One region of the Paenibacillus sp. FSL R7-0189 genome, then DNA from elsewhere that is predicted to be linked to it. Evidence: riboswitches for the same ligand, from Rfam matches in the RefSeq annotation. Region 1 holds a riboswitch; each other region holds the start of a gene.
The links. A riboswitch is a leader RNA that binds a small molecule or an ion and turns the genes downstream of it on or off. The one in region 1 is predicted to bind cyclic di-GMP.
Positions count from the first base shown of each region.

Region 1 (4,441 bases):
TAGTAAGGTGCAGGACTTGATTCACCCGTTTTTGGCAATTCCTTCACAGGTGGCTTACCTAATGGGATCGTATCGTCCACTACGATGATTTCATCAGGTGTTGGTGTTGGCGTTGGTGTCACTGCCGGTACCGGACCTAATGGGATCTCATCATCATCAACAAGTACTTCTGTGCTATTCGACGGTGTTGGTACTGGCGCTGGTATCGGCGAAGCTACAGGCCCAAGCGGCACAGGATCTTCTGCAAGAACTATAGTGCCAATTACGGATGATGGCGTTGGTGTCGGGAACACCGAAGTCTCTGGTGTCGACGTTGGTGTTACCTCTGGAGTTGGTGTTACCTCTGGCGTTACCGTCGGTGTCGGTGTTGCTTCTGGTGTTACTGTCGGTGTCGGTGTTGCTTCAGGCGTTACCTCTGGAGTCGGTGTTACCTCTGGCGTTACCGTCGGTGTCGGTGTTGCTTCTGGCGTTACCGTCGGTGTCGGTGTTGCTTCTGGTGTTACTGTCGGTGTCGGTGTTGCTTCAGGCGTTACCGTCGGTGTCGGTGTTACCTCTGGCGTTACCGTCGGTGTCGGTGTTGCTTCAGGCGTTACCGTCGGTGTCGGTGTTGCTTCTGGTGTTACCGTGGTGTCGGTGTTGCTTCTGGCGTTGGCGTTGGTGTCGGCGTCACTGTTGGCGTCGGCGTTGGTGTCACTGTTGGCGTTAGCGTCGGCGTTGGTGTCACTGTTGGCGTTGGTGTCACTGTTGGCGTTGGTGTTGGCGTCGGCGTCGGCGTTGGTGTTGGTGTCGGCGTCACTGTTGGCGTAGGCGTTGGTGTCACTGTCGGCGTTGGCGTTGGTGTCACTGTTGGCGTCGGCGTTGGTGTTGGCGTCACTGTCGGTGTCGGTGTTGGTGTTGGTGTCACTGTCGGTGTCGGTGTTGGTGTCACTGTTGGCGTCGGTGTCGGCGTCACTGTTGGTGTTGACGTAGGCGTTGGCGTCGGTGTCGGACATGGTGTTGGTGTTGGCGTCACTGTTGGCGTTGGCGTTGGTGTCACTGTCGGCGTTGGCGTTGGTGTCACTGTTGGCGTTGGCGTTGGTGTCACTGTTGGCGTTGGCGTTGGTGTCACTGTCGGCGTTGGCGTTGGTGTCACTGTCGGCGTTGGCGTTGGTGTCACTGTCGGCGTTGGCGTTGGTGTCACTGTCGGCGTTGGCGTTGGTGTCACTGTTGGCGTTGGCGTTGGTGTCACTGTTGGCGTTGGTGTCGGCGTTGGTCCAGGTTCATCACCATCGTATGGATAGTGGTGAAATTCACCACCACCAGTCCCTTTGAGTGAAGCCGCCACTAAAGTACCGTTAATCTGACCATTAATAAAATCAACATGAGCATAGGGGGCAAGTATGCTTCCCATTACACCTATGCCTGCCATATCAATATACGCAGCTTGGCTAAAGTTAAGCAAAATTTTCTTGCTGTTCAACACGTTATTAGGTAGAAATCCGAAGTTTTTCATTTTTACGTTAGAACCATCAATATTAATAATTGCTGTAGATCCTGAAGGAACATTTATTGTAATTCCGTAGGTATTAGAGACGTTATCTCCTGGAACATTAAAAACATTGACCGCAGGATCTGTACCTGTCAGGGTAAGACTGCCATATTGGTACACTGTTGTTCCATTCGCCGGCAATGCTGCAAGTTCTGCTGATTTGTCCTTCAAAGACTGACCTACGGCTGAAAAGTCAATCGTACTCCCCTGTCTTTTTGTACCTCCCTTGAGGAGCGTTACATTCCCTGAAAAATCTCCCCCGTGCACGATATTCCCATAAACAGTACCTCCGTTGAAAGTAAGATTCCCTCCAACAACAAGTGTGTCAGTCAAGGAAACCTCAGCAGCGGTCAACCTATCTCCAACACTATAGTTGGTTAAGTTAACGTTACCTCCAGCAGCAAACCTTCCTTCCGTATCCGAAACCGTTGTTATATCCCCTAGAATAAACACGTTGTAGACCCCTGCAATTCCCAATGTAGAAGAACTACTAGCTCCAGCAACTCCAGCTCCTAATGAGGAAAGCCCACTACCTACCGTCAAAATCCCAGCTAATACAAGCGAGAGTAACGGTCTTATTCTTCTTTTCAAATGGCACACCTCCTAAAACTATGATTTATATTAATCAGAATAATTACCAGAAACTCTAAAGGACCTAACAACAAAAAAGACCGCCAAAAAGAAGTGGAATTCCCTTCTCATGGCAGTCGGACGGTCATTGTGCCTTTAAGACACTTTAGACTCCTGGACTTTGCGTCCCGCCCTTTCAGACGGTTTGCTATTATCATGACTATATATATGTATTACACTGCAAGTCCAGAACTGGTAGCCGAAGCATTCTCTCCAATAACCGTCTATGACTTTTAATACTTTTTGAATTAATAACAGTTTAGCGCCCGACACCCACAATTGTCAATCAATTCCTTTCGATGATTCCGCTCATTATTACCATACAAAAAAAAGCGCCTAAAGGCGCTTCGCATAAGGTTTTTCATTAAATTTTAAAGTAACTGTATATAGCCCAATATGGATATCCATAAGGGAACACTCAGAATTAAACCAAAAAACAATCCACGCTGGAGGCTGCCCTCTTTTTCCATCATAATTCTCCTTTATGTACGTCCGATACATTAATTTTTTATTATTACAATTTTAATATAATTTATTCTTCGTTATTTAGTTATGAATTTAATCACATTGGATAAGCTGTTTAGAAATACCATTGATTATTTTTGGAATATCGGGGTAGAATACGAATATACGTTCCTATTAGAGGTGATGAGATTCATGCATAGAGCAGAAAGCAGGGACAACATGCTGGTGAAATCTTATTTATTGCTTCCGATGATTTTATCAGCTTTCGAACGGGACTCCGCCATTTTATCTACACACTTACGAACACCCGCCCCTTATCTGGAGGTGCTTGGAACAGCTGCTGCAGTAGCTACAACAGATCTAAGGGATGTTCGTGCAGAAATGAGAAGACGGGGAATCAAGGTGTATGAGCAAAACAGACTTAATACGGGAATTGAAGCCAAGTATATATGTCGTGGCTATCACGAACGAATGCTGCTGTTGAATGACATTGTTGCGGCTCAGGCTGCCATCCATATGCGCAGATACCTAGGGCTGGATATTTCCTCTTTTAAGAGTTACGAAGAACAGTTTCAAATTAAATAAAGCTGTATAGAAGCCGCTCTACTCTCCCCCCATCAATTAGCGAACAAAAAAATAGGCCTTACCATGGGAGTTGGCAAGACCTGAGAGAGATATACCACAAAACACTGGGGGGTGTTTGGTGTCTTCAATATATACCTCGAACCTGAAAAAAAGCTGATAGGCACATAAAAATTACATTAAAAATATCATTCGCTGTTCAGAAGTGATTAGAGTGCTCCCACAAGCTTAGCCGACCTTTAGCTGGAATTGGATGGCTTAATGGATGAACCCCTTCAAGCTTCCAGGCAAACCGTCCTTCGCTATAGTCGCCAAAATCATATTCGTTCCCATTGATCCATTCCCTTAAATCCACCTCTGGAGTAACCACATAACATCCCGCGAGCTGACCTGTAGCAATAATAGCTCCTGTCGGCAAATTATTTGCTGTATAGCCATGTTTCGCCAATACTGATTTGTACGGTTCCTGTTCACAAATCTTTTTGTCAATCCTCATTCCGGCATGAATGCCTAACTCGCCGCGGTAGGCTGTTCTCCATGAACGAGTTTCAAACTCTTTTTCACCAAGAGCAATTAAGGTCGCCCAAGGCTGCCGTATTGTTATACACCGCATGATATCTATCCCCTTTGTTTATGTTGGACGTTTGTCACGGATGTCACGGATCTCGATCTCGCGTTGTGTAATCTTGCTCTCCTAGACTTGATAAATAATCCCAACCGTTTGGTCGATACTCATTTCCATGATTGATCGCCTCTAAAAATAAGAACATTCATTTTTATTATATACAAACAAAAGTTCTAAATATCAATATTATTGACATTCACCTGTAACTCCCCACAATTTAAACAAATAAAATAATTAAAATTGATAAAGGAGAATATAGTTTGTATACTAATCAAGTAGTTAGTGTGCAAACTATTTAAAGAGAGGAATTAATTTATGGACAACCCAGGACAGTTATTAATAAGAGTAAGTCTTGAAATGAAAAAAAGCTTAACAAAAAAACTTTCATTTTATAATGTAACAGCTCCTCAATGGGCAGTATTAAAAGATATATCTATTCATTTAGAAGGAACAACTCCAGCTATGATTGCAGAGCGAACTTACTCGGATCGCCCTACAATAACGGGTATACTCGAGCGACTTAAAGCAAAAGGACTTCTGGACATTAGAGATAATCCAAATGATAAACGATCAAATCTTGTATTTATTACAGATTCGGGAATGATAATTAA
Region 1 is NZ_CP150223.1:1,866,879-1,871,319, forward strand. Features, by position in the region: gene MKY63_RS08000 (LPXTG cell wall anchor domain-containing protein) at 1-293, opposite strand, end outside; gene MKY63_RS08005 (choice-of-anchor A family protein) at 620-2,119, opposite strand; cyclic di-GMP riboswitch class I at 2,228-2,318, opposite strand; gene MKY63_RS08010 (hypothetical protein) at 2,816-3,208, shown strand; gene MKY63_RS08015 (ASCH domain-containing protein) at 3,405-3,818, opposite strand; gene MKY63_RS08020 (MarR family transcriptional regulator) at 4,146-4,441, shown strand, end outside.

Region 2 (4,441 bases), 180 kb from region 1:
CCTCAGCGTCAGTTACAGCCCAGAAAGTCGCCTTCGCCACTGGTGTTCCTCCACATATCTACGCATTTCACCGCTACACGTGGAATTCCACTTTCCTCTTCTGTACTCAAGCCACCCAGTTTCCAGTGCGACCTCAGGTTGAGCCCAAGGTTTAAACACCAGACTTAAATAGCCGCCTGCGCGCGCTTTACGCCCAATAATTCCGGACAACGCTTGCCCCCTACGTATTACCGCGGCTGCTGGCACGTAGTTAGCCGGGGCTTTCTTCTCAGGTACCGTCACTCCGGTAGCAGTTACTCTACCGGACGTTCTTCCCTGGCAACAGAGCTTTACGATCCGAAAACCTTCATCACTCACGCGGCGTTGCTCCGTCAGGCTTTCGCCCATTGCGGAAGATTCCCTACTGCTGCCTCCCGTAGGAGTCTGGGCCGTGTCTCAGTCCCAGTGTGGCCGTTCACCCTCTCAGGTCGGCTACGCATCGTCGCCTTGGTGGGCCGTTACCCCACCAACTAGCTAATGCGCCGCAGGCCCATCCCTCAGTGACAGATTGCTCCGTCTTTCATTCTTCTCTCAGGAGAAAAAAGAAATTATCCGGTATTAGCTACCGTTTCCGGTAGTTATCCCAGTCTGAAGGGCAGGTTGCCTACGTGTTACTCACCCGTCCGCCGCTAAGTTACTTTGAAAGCAAGCTTTCAAAGTAACTCCGCTCGACTTGCATGTATTAGGCACGCCGCCAGCGTTCGTCCTGAGCCAGGATCAAACTCTCCAATTAGTATTGAAAAGAGCGATATGCTCATTTTGAAACATCTGACGAGAAAATTAATTCTCTAATTTGGATTTCACTTACGTGATTTCCTACTCACTCGTTGTTCAGTTTTCAAAGATCAAGTTCTCGTTGGCGCCGTTTAATGTCTCAGCAGCAACTCTTATAATATATCATGTTGTTTTCAGAAATGCAAGCTTTATTTTTCGAAGCTTTTTATCAGCCTCGTCTGTATCGCCTGTACGCTGTCTAACAACGCTTACCTATAATACCCCAACTATTAATAGAAAAGCAACCCCTAATATAAAAATAAACAACTAGCTTAATAATTAAGCTAGTTGTTTATTTAATAGAGTTATGTTTCTAGCGGCGAATTTAATAGTATTTTGCCGCAGTATATTTGCTTGAGGCTTTAATTAAATCGGTTTTCTTATCACTCTTTGCAAGTCCTGCATCCACTGTAGTATCAATGGTAACCCACTTCCCATTAAGCAATACTTCGTTCCAGGCATGATATTGCGTAACGTAGCTTGTATTCCCCATTACCAACTTAGCAGGAACATCTACACTCCGCAGCATTGCGGCAAAAAGAGAAGCGTAATCATAGCAAATCCCTTTTTTAGTAGTCAATGTCTTATCGATGCTTGGAATATAATCAGTAGTTACACTATTAGCAAGAGAGTAGTCATATTGTACATTCGCAACTACATAGTTATAGATCGCTTTAACTTTCTCTTCGTCTGTTGTTTTGCCTTGTACTAATTGTTTAGCTTTGACAATCGCTTTATCAGAAGAACTCCATTTCACATTCTGTACGGAGCCCAAATATACGGAATTCGAGTCACTCATGGTTACGTCTACTACTTCGGAATATAACGCTTTGTATTTATTACCAGTTGTGTTCTCCAGAACAGAAACCTTATAAGTCCCATTTCCTTGTTGCAAAGGGAAGTCCTCAGCTTGTCCAGAAGCATACAGGTTATAGGTATAGCTGCTGTTATCTTTGGTGATCATGAGTTTGATTCTTTTATCTTTCGGAATATCATAGTTAATACCAATAACACCTTGAGCCACTTTGGATGTAATCAACCAGCTTGCATCTGCACTTGCAGCTTGAGCTGAACTTACCGGAACTGAAGTCATGAGGACGAACAACGCCACCAGCATAAAATAAACCTTTTTCACGGATAAAACTCCTTTCGGTAGCTGGCTGCCATCCTTTCGGGAAGGCCCTTTAGCTTTGCGTCCCTACCTTTCGATAGGTTTGCCGTTATCGTATAAGCTCTATCTGTTCTAGCTTTACTAGATATAATTGATAGAATCCATTTGAAACAAACAAAAAAAGCCTCTTCATTCGGTAGCTGGCTGCCATCCTTTCGGGAAAAGGCCCTTTAGCTTTGCGTCCCTACCTTTCGGAAGGTTTGCCGTTATCGTGTTTAGCTTTTATAGTATAATACTATCATATTTATAGTTGTGAACAAGACCTAATTTACTAGATTACCCATTATTTTATAAATATCTCCCGGTATTTGTGTTTTCTTGTCATTCACTATTCTCATTTTGTTAATTTAGCATGAACAATCAGCCGATGCGTTGGATTCACTAGCGGATCACATGTAATCAGAGTAAGAATCTTATCCTTGTCATTCCCGTCAAGAACGGAGACATCACTCGGATCTACAACAGAAATATCGTATACCTCATAGTTAAACACCTGATCACTAGTCTTTACCGTGATAACATCCCCCACAACAACCTCATTCAATCTGTTAAACAAACGACCCGTAGTTCTAGCCCGATGCGCCGCGATTGCAGCATTTCCGATCTCTCCAAGGGGTGCCGTTTCTTTCATATGGGCTGCAGCATGTTTCATATTAGCTTTTGTAGCCCCTTCTAATACAGGCAGCTTCAAATCAATCTTACCGATTTCAATTAGTGCGATTACTTTGCCACCGACCTCAATCTCCGGTTCAGGCTTTTCTGTCTCTTGGGGTTGGGGCTGTGCCTGAGCATCCAGAACCGATTCCTCTGCTAACAGCTGAGTAACTTCAGCATACCTGCTCTTCAAATCTGGCTGGGGAGTACTATCGGCAGTGCTTAGTTCAGCCGTTTCTAATAACTTCTCCTGCTGCCTGTCGTTGTACCATTCGTTAGCTGTCGGATATAACATGATAAGTATCCCAGCCAGTATGAGTAGATAGGAGAATTTACGCAATGTTATTCACCTCCGTATATTGTTTCTATGGTTATATACAAATCAAGCAGAAACAGCTACTTGCCTTTAAGCATAGCAACTCCTTCTGCCTGAAATTAATGTTTAAAATACCCATTTACGACTTCCAAAGAAATTGATGATCACCGTGATAAAGGTAACCAGCACCTTGGAGATCAAGACTTGAATACCTAGTCTGTCTGTCAACAGATGCATTAGCAGCAGTGATATTCCGAGCACTACCAGATTCAGCACGATAAACTTGACCAGCTGCACGCGGTCGAAGCCTTCTTTATTCCCCCGGTTGCGATCACGAAAGGTTACTTTTTTATTCAAAATAAAGCTATTCGCCGTACCTGCACTATAGGAGATCACCTGCGCCAATGCGTATACCATCCCTAGTGAATTCAACAATGTAAAAATCACAAAATCAATCAGCGTATTGAGTAAACCTACGGCATTAAATTTGAGGAACTGTATGAATGCAGCGCGCAAGTTCTTATCTGACATCATTGTGGTCCTTCCGGCGGTCCAGTTGTTCTTCGTTCTGGTAGCCTTTAGTCTCACTAACAATATATAGCGGTCTATCTTTAGACTCGTCATAAATCCGTCCGATATACTCCCCAATCACACCCAACAGCATCAGAACGATACCGTTAAAGAGCAGATTGACGCCTACAATGGAAGCCCAGCCCGGAACCGTCCAGGAGGTGAAAAATATCCTTTGGAACAAGACGAAAAATAAATAAAGAAAACTAGAGAATGAAAGAAAGAATCCAATATACGTAGCAATTTTAAGCGGCTTATGTGAAAAAGAGGTGATGCCATCTAACGCAAAACGAATCATTTTCTTCAGCGGATATTTGGTTTCTCCGGCAAAACGTTCTTCCCGTTCATATTCCACCATAGTCTGCTTGAAGCCAACCCAGCTCACCAAACCTCGGACATAGCGGTTCTTTTCTTTAAGTCCCCGCAGGACATCACATACCTTACGGTCAATAAGTCGGAAATCGCCTGTATCCGTAGGAATATCCACACTTGTCATACTGCTGAGCAGGCGGTAAAAAAGCTTCGCGGTGACCTTTTTGAACATCGTTTCTCCGTGGCGCTTCAGGCGTTTCGCATATACAACATCATAGCCCTCTTTCCACTTCTCGATCATTTGCAAAATGACCTCCGGAGGATCCTGAAGATCAGCGTCAATAACAACAACCGCTTGACCTTCGGCATAGTCCATGCCAGCTGTAATCGCTACCTGATGTCCGAAATTACGCGAGAAGTCAATCAGCTTGACATGCTCGTCTCGTTCACAGATCTCCCGAATCATCTGGGCGGAACGATCACGACTGCCGTCATTGACGAAGACCAGCTCATAAGTATCGCCGCACTCGTCCATTACTTTTTTCAAACGTTCATAAGTATGGCTAATTACTTGCTCCTCATTGAACATGGGTACAATCACACTA
Region 2 is NZ_CP150223.1:1,687,008-1,691,448, forward strand. Features, by position in the region: rRNA gene MKY63_RS07230 (16S ribosomal RNA) at 1-772, opposite strand, end outside; gene MKY63_RS07235 (transglutaminase-like domain-containing protein) at 1,139-1,948, opposite strand; cyclic di-GMP riboswitch class I at 1,962-2,042, opposite strand; cyclic di-GMP riboswitch class I at 2,117-2,199, opposite strand; gene MKY63_RS07240 (class D sortase) at 2,319-2,978, opposite strand; gene MKY63_RS07245 (GtrA family protein) at 3,081-3,488, opposite strand; gene MKY63_RS07250 (glycosyltransferase family 2 protein) at 3,475-4,425, opposite strand.
Region 2: it holds a riboswitch for cyclic di-GMP, as region 1 does, so the genes downstream of both, MKY63_RS07235 (transglutaminase-like domain-containing protein) here and MKY63_RS08005 (choice-of-anchor A family protein) in region 1, are expected to answer to the same signal.

Region 3 (4,441 bases), 560 kb from region 1:
TTCACTGAATTTGGGTTTGAGTTTCCCTTTCCAGCGTACAGAAAAGTGATCTTCATTTATCTCTGAGGCAGGAGACCCACCATGCCAATTAAAATCAATCTTACGGTCATTGCGGATAAGTACCGCTTCTCCCTCTAAATCAGTATTGTTATAGTATTCTCCAGTTAAACCCGTTAGGGTTACCGGAGTTACGGGTGCTATCGAAGGATCTCCTGTTGTGAGAACATAGTCCTCTCTTGATACTATAAACGAGTCTTTCATAAAGCTTTTAATTGACTGTAGTGTATTATTTTCTGTCAGTAATTTTCCCCAGGTCATCATATAGACCCATTTATTTTGTTTCTCAGTTAATACATCCGGGTTCGGCAGTTGCCCACTCTCCCCGATTCCGATAGGTTTACCCTCGGCCAATGCGAGCAGATCCTCATAGTAGGACTGTTTATAATCGTTATTGTAGATATCCGCAGCCAGAACATCGAGTTTATCCCCACCGGGATAATATGCAGCATATGGATCTGACCATTCATTCGGCGCATTCGGATTCCACACCCACAGTAGATTATTTAGCTTGTGTGTGTTTACAAAACGATCATAGACAATACTCCACAGCTCTGAAAAATTGTCCTTTTTCCCCCACCAAAACCAACCACCATTCATTTCATGGTAAGGTCGCCATAAGACCGGAACTCCGGCATCACGCAGCTGACCCAAATATCCAGCAACCTCGTCTAGATCTGAGATTAGCCTCTTATACTGAGCTGTCCCAGGTGTAACATAAGCATTAAATTTCTCTTGACTGAGACTTCTGTTTACATTGGACCACTCTGGAGAGGTTCCCGGTAAGCTCTGATGGAAGGTCATCGCTACAATGCCACCCTCTTGATGCCATTCAATTGCACTGTCTATAACAGCTTGCCGCTGTTCTGCGATCGTCTCTTCGGATTGATTATTAATCGCCCCTAATTCATAACCATGTAGAACAGCATTTTGTCCCGAAGTATTCTTCAGCTTATGAACCAGTTCATCTGGACTTTCTAGATAATCATGCTGGCCGGACAAGATCCCTTTGCCACGTAGATTTACCAAATTACTTAGCAGTTGCTTGGCTTCTTCAGAAGCCGAAGGATTACTTGGTATAGCCGGAGGTAGGGAGGAAGAAACACTCATAGCCTTCGGAAGACTTTTAACCTCTCCCCAAGGCAGCAAGGAAAAAATAATAAAGACCGGTAACATAGTAAACAACAATCTGTTTTTCTTATAATATTTACGCAAATAAATCCTCCTTTCGGTAGCTGTACTGCCTCCACAGGTGTTAAAAACATACCTGTTATCGGACAATCGTCTTCTGACCTAATGAGGACTATAGCTTAGTAGCTCTGCAATAACGCAGAGCCACTAAGGATCGACCTTTAATTTTCATCAATCAGGAGACATCCGGAAGAAAAAGTGCACTTGCTGGAACTGTCTCTTTAGCTTGACTAGCACTTTCCCACATCAAGCGGACTCTCGCATCGCCTTCATTCTCGTAATACTCCACCTTGATATCATATAGCTGGCCAGCCTTCAGCGTTATAGTGCCCTTACGCTCAGTACCACTTTGCTTAGTCCAACTATCAATCACGGATTCCCCATTCACCCAGACACGGATACCATCATCTGAGGTAGTGTAAAATGTATATTGCTCATTATATAATGGCTTAATTTTACCGCTCCAACGTATGGAGAACCGATCAATCCCGAGGGCGGCATCCGGGGAGCCTTGCCGCCAATTGAAATCGATTATTGCATCAGTTCTGTTAAGAGTTGCTGCTCCCGACAATTGCATGTTGTTGTAATACTCTCCTGCAAGCCCCTTCGCGAGAGGAATTGCTGCCTCCCCCTCTTCTTCAGAAGGTGCCGGCGCTGGTGCGGCGCTAGGTGTCGGTGCCAGACCAGTATTTAATTTATCTCTGGTCAGGGTATAGTTGCTATTCATAAATGTTTTAATTGTTTCTGCACTGTTATTCTCGTAAAGCATTTTTCCCCAGCTCATCATATACGTCCATTTACTTTGCGATTGCTGAAGCTTCTCCAGATTAGGCATTTCACCATTTTCCCCGATCGCAATCGGTTTGCCTGCGGCTAGACTCAATAAGCTGTCATAGTATTTTTGCTGGTAATCATTTTCGTATATATCTGCTGCCAGAATATCTACTTTATCAGCACCTGGATAAGTTAGCGCATAAGGATCTGACCAAACATTGGGAGCATTCGGACTCCATACCCATAACAAATTATTTAATTTATGAACGTTAACAAAACGGTCATACATAATATTCCATAGTTTAGAAAAGTTATTTTTCTTCCCCCACCAGAACCAGTTCCCGTTCATTTCATGATAGGGTCTCCAAAGCACCGGAACGTTGGCATCGCGCAAGCTTTTTAAAGAGACGGCCACCTTATCAAGCTCAGCGATCAGATTGTTATATTGCTTGGTACCCGGTGTAACGTAACTATCGAACTCACTCTGGCTAAGTGTTTTTTTCACATTATCCCAGTCATAAGAGGTGCCCGGCAGGTTAGCATGAAAAGTCATAGCTACGATCCCGCCCGCTTTATTCCAGTTGATGGCGCTGTTCACCACATTTTGACGTTGCCAAGCCATCGTTGCTTCGGACTGACCACTGATCGCACCCATTTCATAACCGTGAAGAGCCGCATATTGTCCGCTGGTTCCCTTCAGCATATTGTTAATTTCATCTGGACTTTCTAAATAGTCATGTTGACCGGCAATAATACCTTTTCCTGAGATCGAGTAAAAATAGTTAAGCAGCTTTACGGCTTCAGGTGAGGCACCTGGGGTAACTGGCGTTCCAGAATTTGAAGCAGCTATGACAACAGACGGCGAAATTCCAACAGCAAGCGGAAGTGCAGTCAGAAACAGGACGAGTGACAGAAATGCACCAAACAATCGATACGTACGGTAAGCTTTCAAAATAATCTCCCTTTCGGTAGCCAGGCTGCCACTCTTTCGAAGGCCCTATAGCTTTGCGTCCCTACCTTTCGATAGGTTTGCCTTTTCAATTTAAGAGAAATAATCTCTCTTACCGTAAGTATCGACGACAATTAATGATATATTTAGTGTTTTTATGACTTTTTTTGATAATTGAGTCAATTTACCTGTTTCAAGAAATTTTGAATTGGTTAAATAGATAGGTTAGACCTATGAAATGAATTGTTGTAGTTCTATATCATTCCAGTCTAAAGTAATACGTATGTTATCTTCTTCTACTAATTCAGACCCCGTCTGTACCTCTATAAACTCAACATCCGTCAAAGCAAGGATCGCGTGCTTCGTTCCTTCCGGTATACGTACCACGTCCCCAGCCTTCACATTATGTTTTTTCTCATTCAGCACAATACTTGCTTCGCCGCTGACGATTGTCCAAATTTCACTACGCTTGCGATGTAATTGATAGCTGATATTATTCCCCTCGGATATAAAAATCCGTTTGGTCAGCACTTCATTGCCTTCATCATATTTCACATAATCAATAACTTTGTAATGACCCCAACGGCGTTCCTCGTACATCGGTCTTTGTTCAAAGGTCTTCAGCACTTCTTTAATCCGTGGGCTCTCAGCTTTATGGGTAACTAGAATCCCATCCGGGCTAGCCGCAATGATCAGATCCTTCGCACCAATTACCGTAATCGGAATGTCCAGCTCATTAATCAAGCAAGTCCCCTCAGAATCCGCCGTCACAAAACCTTTTCCTACATGCTTGCTGCTCATTTCCTCTGTCAGCGTATTCCACGTTCCAAGATCCTTCCAGAATCCATCATACGGCTGCACCACAATATGTTCTTCTTTCTCCACCACTTCATAATCAAAACTGATGGAAGACAATAGCTTATACTGCTTCTGCAATTCTTCATATCCTAAAGGCAACCCTTTACGCTGCAAAATATCTAACAAGTACCCTAAGCGGAAGGCAAACACTCCGCAATTCCACAAGGCATTTTGCTCGATGAGCTGTTCTGCTTGTATGCGGTCAGGTTTCTCTTGAAAGTGACTCACCTTCATAAAACCATTTTCCCCCGCCTCTTCGGTGGTAGGAATAATATATCCGTATTTCTCTGAGGCATGTTCAGGAACAACACCCATTAGAGCCAGATTTGCTCCACTTTCCAGCATGGTCCCCTCAAGCATAGCTATGGTATCGAAAAAAGATGCTTCTACATAAGGGTCAACAGGCAATATTGCTACCGTCTCCGCTGGAGAAACACCTGCCACTGAATAAAGATAGGTAGCTGTTAAGGCGATAGCCGGAAAAGTATCCCGACGCTCCGGTTCAACGATAATCGGCACATGACTTCCCAGTTGGCTTTGTATCATTTCTACTTGGCCACGGCCGGTGGCCAGATAAGATGATTCTGCCATCCCTGCTTCCTCCAGCTGTCT
Region 3 is NZ_CP150223.1:1,306,304-1,310,744, forward strand. Features, by position in the region: gene MKY63_RS05675 (glycosyl hydrolase) at 1-1,272, opposite strand, end outside; gene MKY63_RS05680 (glycosyl hydrolase) at 1,424-2,974, opposite strand; cyclic di-GMP riboswitch class I at 2,987-3,066, opposite strand; gene MKY63_RS05685 (sugar phosphate nucleotidyltransferase) at 3,203-4,441, opposite strand, start outside.
Region 3: it holds a riboswitch for cyclic di-GMP, as region 1 does, so the genes downstream of both, MKY63_RS05680 (glycosyl hydrolase) here and MKY63_RS08005 (choice-of-anchor A family protein) in region 1, are expected to answer to the same signal.

Region 4 (4,441 bases), 120 kb from region 1:
ATCTTCTTGTGCGGCACGAGTGAAACCTTCCACGACAGGATTGACGAATTCCAAGTGACTTGGGTTATTCGCTAGTGTTATTCTTGTGCGTACGGTTTCTCCTTCACGGACAGCACGGTCTGCACCGAGATGGTATTTCACATCACCTGTCCAGCCATAGTTAATGCCTGTGGAGCCTTCGGAAGGGAAAAGCTCCTTGTTCGGAGAATGATGAAACTCTGAAAATATGATATCATAAGGTTTGCCCAAAATATGTGCAAGAACGTTGAGGCGACCGCGATGCGCCATGCCCATCAAAATATGCTCTGCACCGTCATGTGCAGCAGCGCGTACGATTTCGTCTAACATCGGCACAAGAGCATCATTGCCTTCAAGACTGAAACGCTTCTGACCTACAAAAGTCTTGTGGAGGAAGGTTTCAAATTGCTCTACCTGAATCAGGCGGTTCAGGAGCTCTTTGCGTTCTGTATTATTTAGGGGTGCTGGTGAGCTGGTGGATTCTGCCTGTCTATTTAGCCATTGCAGTTCTTTTTCTTCATGCACATGCCCGAATTCATAGGCGATAGTCTTGGTGTATGCCTGACGCATACGTTGCACGGCATCCCACCCGGTATGCACATCATTCGGCGCATTTTCCCATATAAGCGTGGCAGGCAGTGCAATCAGGTCTTCGCGGGTCAGCCCATAGGTTTCAGGCTCAAGATATTTTGCCATGGGATTCTGATCGCGTACCAGCGGATCAATTTCAGCGGCCATATGGCCATATATACGAATATTGGCGATTAGCTTGGAAGCTCTTACTGCTTTTCTAAGCCATTCGGTGTCTCCCGAGATGCGCGGCTGAGGAGCCGGTTCGCTATCCGGAGTTAGGGGAGGGGGTCCCGAATTTGTAAAAAGCTCGCGATAATTATTTTCTACGGTGGAGGGATCTTTCACAAACTGTTCATATCTTTCTTGAATGTAGCCTAAATTGGGTCCGTAATACTTACTCCAAATGGATTCGTTATAGGGCTCTTTGGCTGCCATGAATACATCCTCCTTAACGGATGAACTCCATACGTGACATTTTGTGTCAACGCTTACTGGAGCTGTGATGATTGCGGTTTCATTTCTCATCTTATTGTGCTACTTTCAGCCACTGTAATCAATTCATTCTTTCGTCCAATACGTTCGCAAAATGGTATAGGTTAGCTTGTTCTAATGAAAAGAAGGGTGTTTCTTCTCATTACCCATTCTAAAGGCCTATTAAAATGATTCTATTATCCTTATTTTTAACTATTAGGTCAGTAAATATTTATTTTGCTAGTACAATTTATTTTATGTAACGGACGAGTATCGTGATAATCGGACAAGATCTTTGAAAAAAAATCTTTTATTTTTCGTTTTTAAAATAGAAAGTAACCAGGAATCGACACACTTTTCCGCTTTCTTTTTGTATAATGTTATTGCAGATAGTAATTTTATAGTTTTTTAAGCAGATCCTTTCGTGAAAAGGGTCCAGTAAAAGGTAAACTTGCCGAAAGGCAGGGGCACAAAGTCGCGGGTCTAAGGTAGAGATACTATGACAGCCGGATTGCCTGGGGACGTAAAATCTTAGGGGGAGATTTTTTGGAAAAGTCCAACCAGGGTAGCAACAGAGAACAGCAGTTTATTGATCTGGATCAAGAGTGGGTACATTTATTATTAGCAGCTAAGAAGGCTGGCATTAAGGCAGATGAAATCCGCCAGTTCTTTCATGAGAAAACTGTGCAGATCGTGCAGTAATACATTAGAGGGGTTACATATCGAAAAAGGGCACAGCGGTTCTTCGCTGTGTCCTTTTTCGATATGATTTAGTAGAAGAGAGGATCGTACCAGATTAGTAGGAAGTATTAATCCTTTTGATCGAGCTTCCATTTCTGATAGTCCAGAAATTCTTTGAATTCGCGTTTGCTAATGCCTGAGTCCATAGCTTCCTGCACCAATCGGAACCATTCCGAATCTAAATGTGATTCCTCTGCATCATTTGGTTCTCCATAGAGTAGGGCATGAATGGATACCTGAAGCGCGTCAGCGATCTTTTCGATAAACTGGATGGATGGATTGGATTGGATGTTTCTCTCCACGTTGCTAAGATACGACTTAGCCACATCTGCTCTGTCCGCAAGCTCAGATAGGGAGAAACCCTTGTCTAGGCGGAGCTGCTGGATACGTTGGCCCATATTCTGTGGCACTATGCTGACGCCCCTCCGTAATTTTTGTTATTAGTATAGCAAATATCAATAAATCGGACAAAGTTTATTGTAAAGAGAAGAGCAGCAATCTGCTTATCCGTGGCCGGATTCAGGATCTGCTGCTCTTCGAGTATTTTATTAAATTACTTTATTGATCTTAGTAGTCTTTTTTCGCACCTTGTTTAGCTACGAAATCCCAAGTCAGTGTTAAGCTATCGCCTTGGAAAATATTTTGATCTTGGTTATTTTCCACAAATTCGAATTGGACGGAGAAGCTGTCATTGGTACCGGCTTTAATACCGGATGCTTCGGTAAAGAGTTGATCCCAACCTGTATTTTTTACGAGATCCGGATGCTGACTTTTTAAAGCAGCAAGTGTAGTCTCATAAACTACATTTTCAGGAGAGACGATAGGTACTCCTTTATCATTATTTCTAAGGAATTTAACTTTAATGAACTCGGCTAAATCCAGGTAGTTATCTCCTTTAGCATCCGTGATTTGAGTCGATGTATTCAGAATGATAGATCCGATATCGAGCGAACCATCGTTTTTCAATTTGAAGGATTTAGTTACAGTATCACCTGGTTTCAGGTTAGGAATATTAACGATGACAGAAGGGTCGGAGTTCAGATCGAGTGTACCCGCTGCGAATGTAGCTGTGCTTTGCGCAGTGTCGCTAAAGTATGCGAAGGTTCCTCCGCCGATTAATGATAAACCCAGTGCTGCAGATGCTACGCCAAGACCCAATGTTTTCTTGATACCCATAATAAAATTCCTCCTCAAATTTGTGTTTGAATTTTTTATAAAATTTATATATTGTATCTTCCGGTTCGTAAGCGGAAGTGGACAATCAACTTAGGGCTGTGTTTCTGTTGGGGGCGGTGAGGCTGGCAGTAGGGCAGCATTTTTCTTTTCTAATGCAGCTACAGCCTTCCAAGAGGTATACAGAGCATAGAGCAGAAGCATCAAGCCAGGCACGATCATGAGGACTACACTTCCAGCTTTGGAAACCGCGAAATTCATAGCGTAACCGACATAGGGTACAGTGACCCCGGTATACTGAGCTACAACATTCGCAGAACTGGTAGGGTTCATGTCGGGTGCGTCGTTGTTATCGCCTTTAGTGCGATAAACAGCTTCACCAGTAGCGTTATTGACGGTCGCTTCTACAATCCGGTGAGTAATGAGCAGATTATCTTCGTTCCTAAAGGTGATGACATCGCCTGGTTTGAAACGATTCATATCCCCTCCGGGTTTTAATGCGACAATTGAGCCTGTCTGAATTCCTGGTTCCATCGATCCTGAGAGTACGGTTTTGATCTCATATCCGAAGAAAGCAGGTTCACCACCGGAGGCCTTGGATAACACTACGGCTGCCACCAGCAGAATAAAGATCACAAGCATTAAGCTCGATAAGGTATTATTGATAATTTTTTTAATTCGCATCTTATTCTCCACCTTTCTCAGGTTGAGGGTCCGAAGGAGCTTGGGTTGCTACCGGCGGGGTAGTCGTACTGTCTTCCGCCTTTGCCGTCTCTTGTGGAGCCTCTTGCTGAGGAACATCTTTTGGAATTGTGAGCTCTTCGCCAATTTCCGGCTTAACCGGGTCAGTGGCTGGGGCTTCAGGTTGTTCTTTATTTGGGGCTTCCGGAGCAGCTTCACCTGACGTTGGAGGGGTTGCCTCAGCTTTCGCTTTATCCTCGGCTTCTTGTTGCTTTTTCTCCTCAGCCAAACGTTCTTCTTCCTTCTTCGCTTCTTCTTCTTTCTTTGCTTGCTCTTCTTCTAGCCGAGCTTTTTCAAGCTCTTCTAGTTTTTGCTCGCGAGTCTGACTGATCATTTGGAGTTTATCTTGAAGGGTAGTGATACCTGAGGTTGCCGATTCTTTAAGGTTAGTCAATTCGGTATTTAGAGCTTCATAAGTGGAGGTGAGGTCGCTAGAGATCACGCCATCTGGTTGAGTGAAGGTAATCAGGAATGGCAGTGGCTGTGGGAACTCTCCTTCGCGTAATTCAAGTTGTCCATAAACATCACTGGTAACTACCGAAGCGAATGGAAGACCGACATCGTGTATGGAGGTTAGGTAACTAATAACTCCATTTAAGGAAGCATTCAAGGATTCCGAGATCACACCGCTTTGATTCAGGCTGCTTTGTAAATCTCTGAAAAATTGCTCATCCTTGATTTCTAGACAGTTTGAATCTAGAGAAGTCATATATCCTCCTATCTG
Region 4 is NZ_CP150223.1:1,987,000-1,991,440, reverse strand. Features, by position in the region: gene MKY63_RS08555 (2-oxoglutarate dehydrogenase E1 component) at 1-1,026, opposite strand, end outside; cyclic di-GMP riboswitch class I at 1,497-1,581, shown strand; gene MKY63_RS08550 (anti-repressor SinI family protein) at 1,609-1,764, shown strand; gene MKY63_RS08545 (helix-turn-helix domain-containing protein) at 1,872-2,201, opposite strand; gene MKY63_RS08540 (TasA family protein) at 2,371-2,979, opposite strand; gene MKY63_RS08535 (signal peptidase I) at 3,070-3,660, opposite strand; gene MKY63_RS08530 (hypothetical protein) at 3,662-4,441, opposite strand, start outside.
Region 4: it holds a riboswitch for cyclic di-GMP, as region 1 does, so the genes downstream of both, MKY63_RS08550 (anti-repressor SinI family protein) here and MKY63_RS08005 (choice-of-anchor A family protein) in region 1, are expected to answer to the same signal.